Regions from separate parts of the Brevibacillus sp. GCM10020057 genome, predicted to be linked through region 2. Evidence: predicted binding sites of a transcription regulator. Region 2 holds the regulator's gene; the other holds the start of a gene.

Region 1 (3,786 bases), on a different contig from region 2:
CGTGAGAATCCCCAACAAGGCGAATGAAATTCTGCAGGAGCTCGGGATCATGGACCAGAGCCTCTCGTTCGTGGCGGGAATCGCGCCAGACCTCGTGAAAAAGTCATGCTGCCGCGCAGCGTATTTGCGCGGCGCCTTTTTGGCCGGGGGCTCTGTCAATCACCCCGAAGCGTCCAGCTACCATCTGGAGATTTTTACGTCCTACCAGGATTTTTGCGAAGCATTGACCAAGATCGCCAATCGGTATAAACTAAATGCCAAGTGCATCGAGCGGAAAAAAGGGTATGTGTTCTACATTAAAGAAGGCGAAAAGATCACAGAGTTCCTCAGTCTGATCGGGGCTCACCAGGCCTTGCTCTATTTTGAGGACGTACGCATCGTCAAAGATATGCGCAACTCGGTGAACCGTCTGCACAACTGCGAGATCGCCAACATCAACAAGACGGTGAATGCAGCCACGCAGCAACTGGAAAATATTCAGCTCATCGATCAGGAAATCGGCCTGGAAAACTTGCCCAGACGTTTGCGGGAAGTGGCTGAACTAAGGGTGGCTCACCCCGATATGAACCTGAAGGAATTGGGAGAGATGCTGCCGAGCGGAGTTGTCAGCAAATCGGGAGTCAATCACCGCCTGCGAAAAATTAATGAAATCGCTGACAAAATACGAGAAAAACAAAATATTTCGATGTAGATGCATGATATACTTAAGGATAATAGTCATTGGCGCAAGGAGGTTCAGTCATGGTTCAACAGCAGGTTGTGGTTCAATTGAAGACTGGTTTGCAGGCTCGTCCGGCAGCCTTTTTCGTACAAGAAGCCAACCGTTTTGTTTCAGAAGTGTTCGTGGAAAAGGATACCAAAAAAGTCAATGCGAAAAGCATCATGGGCATCATGAGCCTCGCGATCAGCTCTGGAACGGAAATAACCATTTTGGCAGAAGGGCCGGATGCCTCCCAGGCAGTAACCAGCCTTGCCAATCTGGTGAGCAAGGAAGAATAGGAGCAAGACCAAAGACACTTTCCCGGTGGAAGGTGTCTTTTTTTGGCACTGTCCGCTTTCCGAAAGCCATCATGTTTCTCCTTCGATGGGAAATGCTAATCGATGTAAAACCCGAGAGGAGGAAAATGCACACATGAGCAATCGCGAGACGAACTGCGACAGTTGCCACGAAGGCCGCGATGTGTACGACATGGATATCGACCGCATGGTAAACGAAGGCCTGGGTGGAGGGCAAGTGTCAGATCAAAACGGGCTGATTGAGGAAACGACCGTCCACACGATGATGGGCGCGAGCAACGCTGCACAGGCCAATGCGGGTGCAGATGAAGCAAACGTGGATGATGAAAGGTAAGGAGGAGGGGCAGCATGGATTTGGCACGCGCAAAGGAAATTGTGAGCTCTGATGAAAAATTCATCGTCCACTATAAAGGGGACAATGTGTGGATCGACGAGCTGGACGAGTCGACGCAGACAGCTCGTATCCATACGGAACGAAATCCTGCCAGCAGCTTGCGGGTGCAAGTAGGGCAGCTGGAGGAAAAGCGAGAGCTGTAGAAGACGACAAAACACCCGGCCGCAGTGGTCGGGTGTTTGCTTCGTCAGGCATCGTTTACTTTTTGGAGGACGGCTCGGATGTAATCACTTTGTCGATCAATCCGTACTCGACAGCTTGTGCCGCTGTGAGGAAGTTGTCGCGATCCGTGTCTTTCTCGATGCGCTCCAAAGGCTGGCCGGTGCGCTCGGAGAGAATCCGGTTCAGGTGGTCGCGCATTTTCAGGATGCGCTTGGCGGCGATTTCGATGTCGCTCGCCTGGCCTTGTGCGCCGCCCAATGGCTGGTGAATCATCACTTCGCTGTTCGGAAGCGCAAAGCGTTTGCCTTTTGCACCGGCTGCCAGCAAGAAGGCACCCATGGACGCTGCCATGCCAATGCAAATTGTGGAAACGTCAGGCTTGATGAAATTCATCGTATCGTAAATGGCCATACCGGCTGTAATGGACCCACCCGGGCTATTTATGTACAGATAAATGTCTTTGTCCGGATCTTCCGCCTGAAGGAACAACAACTGTGCCACCACAATATTCGCTACGGTATCGTTGATGGGAGTCCCCAGAAAGATGATGCGGTCCTTGAGCAGTCGCGAGTAAATATCGTAAGCACGTTCACCGCGGTTGGTCTGTTCAATGACAGTCGGGATCAAATTCATGTGCATCTAGTCTTCCTCCTCTCTTTGTAAGAATATCATACACAAAAGGTCAATGAAGGTCAAACACATAACTGCACGCCCTCACTTCCATGGTTACCAACAACCCTCCACTTAAAACTACTCGGCAAAGAAAACAATTATTCCGGATCTTCCGCTTCGGTCAGCTCGACTGCGAGCCGGAGCTTTGCCGACATCTTTTTCCCCCGAATAATTGTATATTCCTCGACCTGCCTGCCCTGCAACTGATTAATCGCTTCCGCAAGCGCCTGTTCGTCTGTGTAAGGCTGAATGGTCAGCAGACATTCTTCGTCACTCGCTTCCTGATAAATGAGAAAAAATCGTTCTTTTGCCATAAGTCCCTCGCTTGCAGGAATTATCCACAGAATTATCAACAGATTGTGCACAAAAACATTTGTTCGCGGGATATGTTACTTGCCTGAAAAAAGTTTTCTTCAGCTGCTTTCATTAGTTATAGTTTGGGCTTAAACGGCGTTTCTTCTGACTAGGAAAAGAGTGGAAGAAAGAGAAGGAATACAATCATGAGTGTCGAATTTGCAAATTTGGTAATTATTCACTAGCAAACAAGGGGTGTTTTTATGCTTCGCAAGTTTTCTGCTCTGTTGTTGACAGCGACTCTCCTGACGGGAAGCGCGGCGGCGACTGCCGCATTTGCCCAATCGGCGCCTGTTCAGCAGCAGAAAATCAAAGTGAATCTGAATGGCAAGGAGCTTCCATTTCCGCAAGACATCGTGACGGAAAATGGTGTGGCGTATGTGAATGCAAGCACGCTGGCAATCGCACTGGGAGGCACTGCTGCCTGGGATTCGATGAGCAAATCTCTGTTGGTCGCCAAAGACAACAAATACGCGCTGCGGATGTACCCAAACAGCACCTTTGCCTACAAAAATGGCAAGGAGACCCGCGTGCCCTACCCTCCGCGCGTGACGACTGGCGCTGTGCTGGTTCCGCTCGCGTACATCGCATCCGAGCTGGGAGCCAAAGTTACCTACGACGCCAAGCATCTGACCTACAACCTGCAGATCGAAGTCAAGTCTTAGACTGGCGCGGATTGTCCGTTGTAACCGCCTCTTTGCTTCCCGTATAATAGGGGCAAAGTTAGCGCAACGGAGAGGAGATCAAACATGCCAGGAAGCTCGGTTGCCACTGCAGGGATGATCATTGCCTTTGTGGCAGCAGCGATTTATGTTATTTGCAAAGCGTATTCGCGTAAATACAAAGAATAGATGTATTTTCCGGAAAAAAGCCGCAACCGCATTGGGAGCGGCTTTTTTCCCTGGTTTCTATATCGTGAATATTTATACGGAAAGTAAATATTATTATTTCTGTTGCAAATTTTCTAATTTATTTTAGAATGATAGGAGTAGGCCACAGTTTGCTCATAAATAAAAAGGGGATGCATGTTATGAAAAAACAGAAGACACTGTCAATTCTCGCGGCTACGTTTGCACTGGGGTCGCTTCTCGCAGGATGTGGGGGCGGACAGAACGCCGCTCCGCAGCAAGGCGGAACTTCGGAACAAAGCGGCGGCAACGGTGGAGCTGCTAACGGAAAATTGGAAA
Region 2 (3,786 bases):
ATCAGTCTCGCCCTGCGTTCGTCCCGTTGATCGGGAGTCAGCTTCTGGCCTGCATGATGCTGCAGAAAGCCCGGCTGCGTCGTGACGAGCAGCTCGTTGAGCACCAGCGGCGAAACGTCCTGAATCACCCCAAGATCAATCCCCAAACGAACATCAGACAGGCGTTGTGCCGCCTCCTTGGATTCGACCGTCCGCGCGTACATAAGCGTGCCGTACGAGCGAAAAATGCGGTCTTCCAGCGATACGCGGGTATGTTCGAGCAAGTATTTACGGGCGACGCGCTCCTGTTCGATAATCTGTCTCGCCACCCCGTACAGGTTGGAGAGGATGTCTGCTTCCGACATGCCCAGCGTCACCTGGTTGGAGAGTTGAAACAGATTCCCTAATGCTTCGCTGCCTTCCCCGTAAATTCCTCGTACGACCAGCCCAACTTGATTAATTGCCTGCAAAATGCGGCTGATTTGCTGGGTCATGACCAGCGCGGGGAGATGCAGCATGACCGAGGCGCGGATTCCCGTGCCCACATTGGTCGGGCAGCTTGTGAGGTATCCCCTCGTCTCGTCAAAAGCGTAGTTGAGGCTCTTCTCAAATACGTCATCTATTTTGGTGCCGATTTCCCAAGCCTCATTCAGGCGAAACCCGGGGAGCAGCACTTGAATCCGAATGTGATCTTCTTCGTTCACCATGATGCTGACAGATTCATCCTCGCTCAGCAAAACCGCGCCCTTGCGAGACTCTTCAGCAAGATGAGGGCTGATCAGATGTTTTTCCACCAGCACACGCTTTTCCAGCGGGTTCACCTGGTCCATGTGAATCACCTGCAGCGGGTGCCGTTTGCGCATGGCATCCGACTTGGCTACTTCCGCTACTTTCCTGACCACTTCCTCGGCCTGGGAATCAGTCGCAAGCAACGGAAAAGGGTGCTGGCGCAGGTTACGGGCGATGCGTAACCGTGTGCTGATGACGATGTCGGAATCAGGTCCATCCCCTTTCATCCAGTTGCTCCACGGGTTCTGCATAAACTGCTGTTGCGTCATTCAGCTAACCTCCCCATGTTCCTTACGATTGAGCCATCTTTTGCTCCAGCGCTCGAATGCGGTCCCGCATCTCGGCAGCCTTTTCAAATTCTTCGCTGGCTACATGCGTTTGCAGGGCGCGCTTCAATTGCTCCAGCTCTTTTCGTATCTTCAGTTGCCCGCCAGTACGCTCAGGCACTTTGCCGATGTGCTGCGTATTGCCGTGAATGCGGCGGAACAACGGGTCCAGCCGATCCCCCAAAAACGTATAGCAATCGCTGCAGCCGAACCGTCCGCTTTTACTGAACTGGGCGTAGGTAAGACCACATGTTTCGCAGCGAAGCGGCTTGTTGGAAGGAGACTCTTTCATGCTTTTTTGCATCGGGTCGAATTTCAATAATCCGGAAAGGAGATTGTTGATGCTGAAATTGTGAAAGCCGGTAAAGACGTCCCCTCTTTCCTGAGCGCAATGCTCACAAATATGGTATTCGGTTTTGTCGCCATTGACGATTTTCGTCAAATGAAGTGTCGCCGGTCGTTTTCCGCATTCCTCACAGTTCATCACATCATCCCTCCTGACAATTGCTTGTTACTTCAACAAAATAGCCGCGATCATCTGCTTTAGAATGTTCGCCCGCAAACGATCCCGCAATTCCGTATCCACGGTTAGCACCGAACGAGAGGTGGCAATTTTCATCAGGGTCGCTTCCCGATGATTCACAAGGCCTTCCTCCAAAAGTCGATCTACGATAGCATTGCCCACACTTTGTGTGATAGTCTCGCCGATCAGTTCTTCGGTCAAAAGTTCCTGCAGGCGGGCCTTGCTGACGATCTGTACCTTGCGGATGCGAATGTACCCGCCGCCGCCGCGCTTGCTTTCCACGATATACCCTTTTTGTACGGTAAACCGGGTGTTGATGACGTAGTTGATCTGAGACGGCACACATTGAAAAAGGTCGGCTAGCTCACTACGCTGAATCTCGATGGAGCCATTGGGACTCTTGGTTAAGATGCTTTTCAAGTGTTGTTCAATGATGTCCGAGATATTACGCAAGTCATCGCCTCCTGTTCTCGCTGTGTTTGACTATTGACTTTGACTATCTTTGACTTTAATTATAATGACTTTACTCCGTCCATGCAAGTGGTGAATACACTTTCTATTGTGGGCAAAACGGCTGCGCTTGAAACCATACAAAAAAACCACTCCCTGACGGAAATGGTTTATGTTTGACGTTGCCAGGTGGTGTCGATCTGTGGCAAATGATTGAGCAATTGAGGGAATTTTGTAATGACCACATCCGCTTCGTCCAGCTCTCCGGGGTTGGCAAAGCCGAAGTCGCAGCCAATGGTAAACAGGCCGTTCGTCTTGCCTGCCTCGATGTCCGAACGGCGGTCGCCGACCATGACGCCTTTCTGCACCTGATAGTCTGCCAGCAGCTTTGCCACCAGATCGTTTTTCGTGTGTGTCCGGAACCGCCCGGCCGAGTACAGATCGGTCAATAGCGGCTTCAAGCCGTATTCTTCGCACAGCGCGTCAATATACGCCTCCTGGCCGTTGCTGGCGATGAACATCGCCACTCCCCTCTGGTACAAGTCGCGCATCGTTTCCACGACGCCCGGATACAGATCGGTGACTCTCTCGCGGATGAGCCGGATTTCGTTTTCCAGCAAAAAGCGGTCTGCCGCTGCAATAGTCTCCTCGCTGGCTCCCGGCAGCAGTTTGTTCCACACCTGTTCGATGGTCATGCCTAATATATTGACCAGTTCATTTTCGTCCGGAGTCCGCCCCTCCCACAGACCGGCCTCGCGGAGCTGGTCGAATGTCCGTTGAAACGCTGGCGTCGACAGCCTTTCCGTCTGCAGCAGGGTACCGTCCATGTCAAACAGGATTGCATACGGTATGCTCATGGTTGCTCCTCTTCCTCCCGATTCTTTTGGCGTCATTTCACAGCGACAGCTTTTCCTGCTCGAACATCATCGCCATGTCGTCCCGAATAAATTCCGCAATGCGCTGTGCGGCGTCGGGCTTCGATATTTTGTGCGCCATTCGCCGCATGTAGTCGACTTTTGAAGGACTGTGCAGCAATTCTTCTATAAAATAGATCAGCTGCTCGGACAAGTTGGCGTGCACCGCGCAGCCGTTGTTGAGCAAAAAGTGGCTGTTGCGCTCTTCCTGTCCGGGCAATGGGTTGTAAATAATCATGGGTACGCCCTTGCTCATCACTTCCGCCGATGTCAGTCCGCCCGATTTGGTGACAATCAGGTCAGCGGTCTCCAAATACTCGTGAAAATTGTTGATGAATCTGAGCGGAACCACCTCGTGACGGTACGTGTGACTGCTCACTTTTCGATACAGCTTTTCATTTGTCCCGGTCAAGATAAAGACTTTCATCGGGATGTGATCGATCGCCTCGAGACCGTCCAACACTTTGTCCATCGAGCCAAGGCCCAGCCCCCCGCCGGAGAGAATGATGCTCTTTTGTTCGGGTCGCAGCTTCAGTTTCTCCCGGATTTGCTCCCGGTCCAGCGGCAATCTGAATTTGCGCATGATCGGGATGCCCATGGGAATGAATTTTTGATGATCCTGCCGATAAAGATCCACGAGGTAGTACAGCTGCTCGTGGCCGATGAAATAGTAGTTGATATGGTGGTTGATCCACGATGGATGAATGGTGTAATCCGTAATGATCGTGTAGATCGGTTCCTTCCAGTCGTTTCTTCCTTTCAGCACGGAAAGCATGCAACTGGCAAAGGGATGCGTCGCAATAAA

The links. The regulator CtsR, encoded in region 2, represses protease genes until heat stress. The targets are predictions, from matches to a motif close to ATGGTCAATAAAGGTCAAACA.
Region 1: a site for CtsR is predicted at 2,252-2,272, ahead of clpP (ATP-dependent Clp endopeptidase proteolytic subunit ClpP). Genes of this name have one in related genera too.

Annotation. Positions count from the first base shown of each region.
Region 1 covers NZ_JBHUJW010000042.1:37,377-41,162, reverse strand. The annotation lists gene whiA (DNA-binding protein WhiA) at 1-691, shown strand, start outside; gene ACFSO0_RS13535 (HPr family phosphocarrier protein) at 742-999, shown strand; gene ACFSO0_RS13530 (hypothetical protein) at 1,133-1,351, shown strand; gene ACFSO0_RS13525 (H-type small acid-soluble spore protein) at 1,366-1,554, shown strand; gene clpP (ATP-dependent Clp endopeptidase proteolytic subunit ClpP) at 1,610-2,212, opposite strand; gene ACFSO0_RS13515 (hypothetical protein) at 2,344-2,559, opposite strand; gene ACFSO0_RS13510 (copper amine oxidase N-terminal domain-containing protein) at 2,803-3,264, shown strand; gene ACFSO0_RS13505 (branched-chain amino acid ABC transporter substrate-binding protein) at 3,630-3,786, shown strand, end outside.
Region 2 covers NZ_JBHUJW010000020.1:59,518-63,303, forward strand. The annotation lists gene mcsB (protein-arginine kinase McsB) at 1-1,037, opposite strand, end outside; gene mcsA (protein-arginine kinase activator protein McsA) at 1,060-1,578, opposite strand; gene ACFSO0_RS05895 (CtsR family transcriptional regulator) at 1,606-2,070, opposite strand; gene ACFSO0_RS05900 (HAD hydrolase-like protein) at 2,238-2,924, opposite strand; gene ACFSO0_RS05905 (MGDG synthase family glycosyltransferase) at 2,962-3,786, opposite strand, start outside.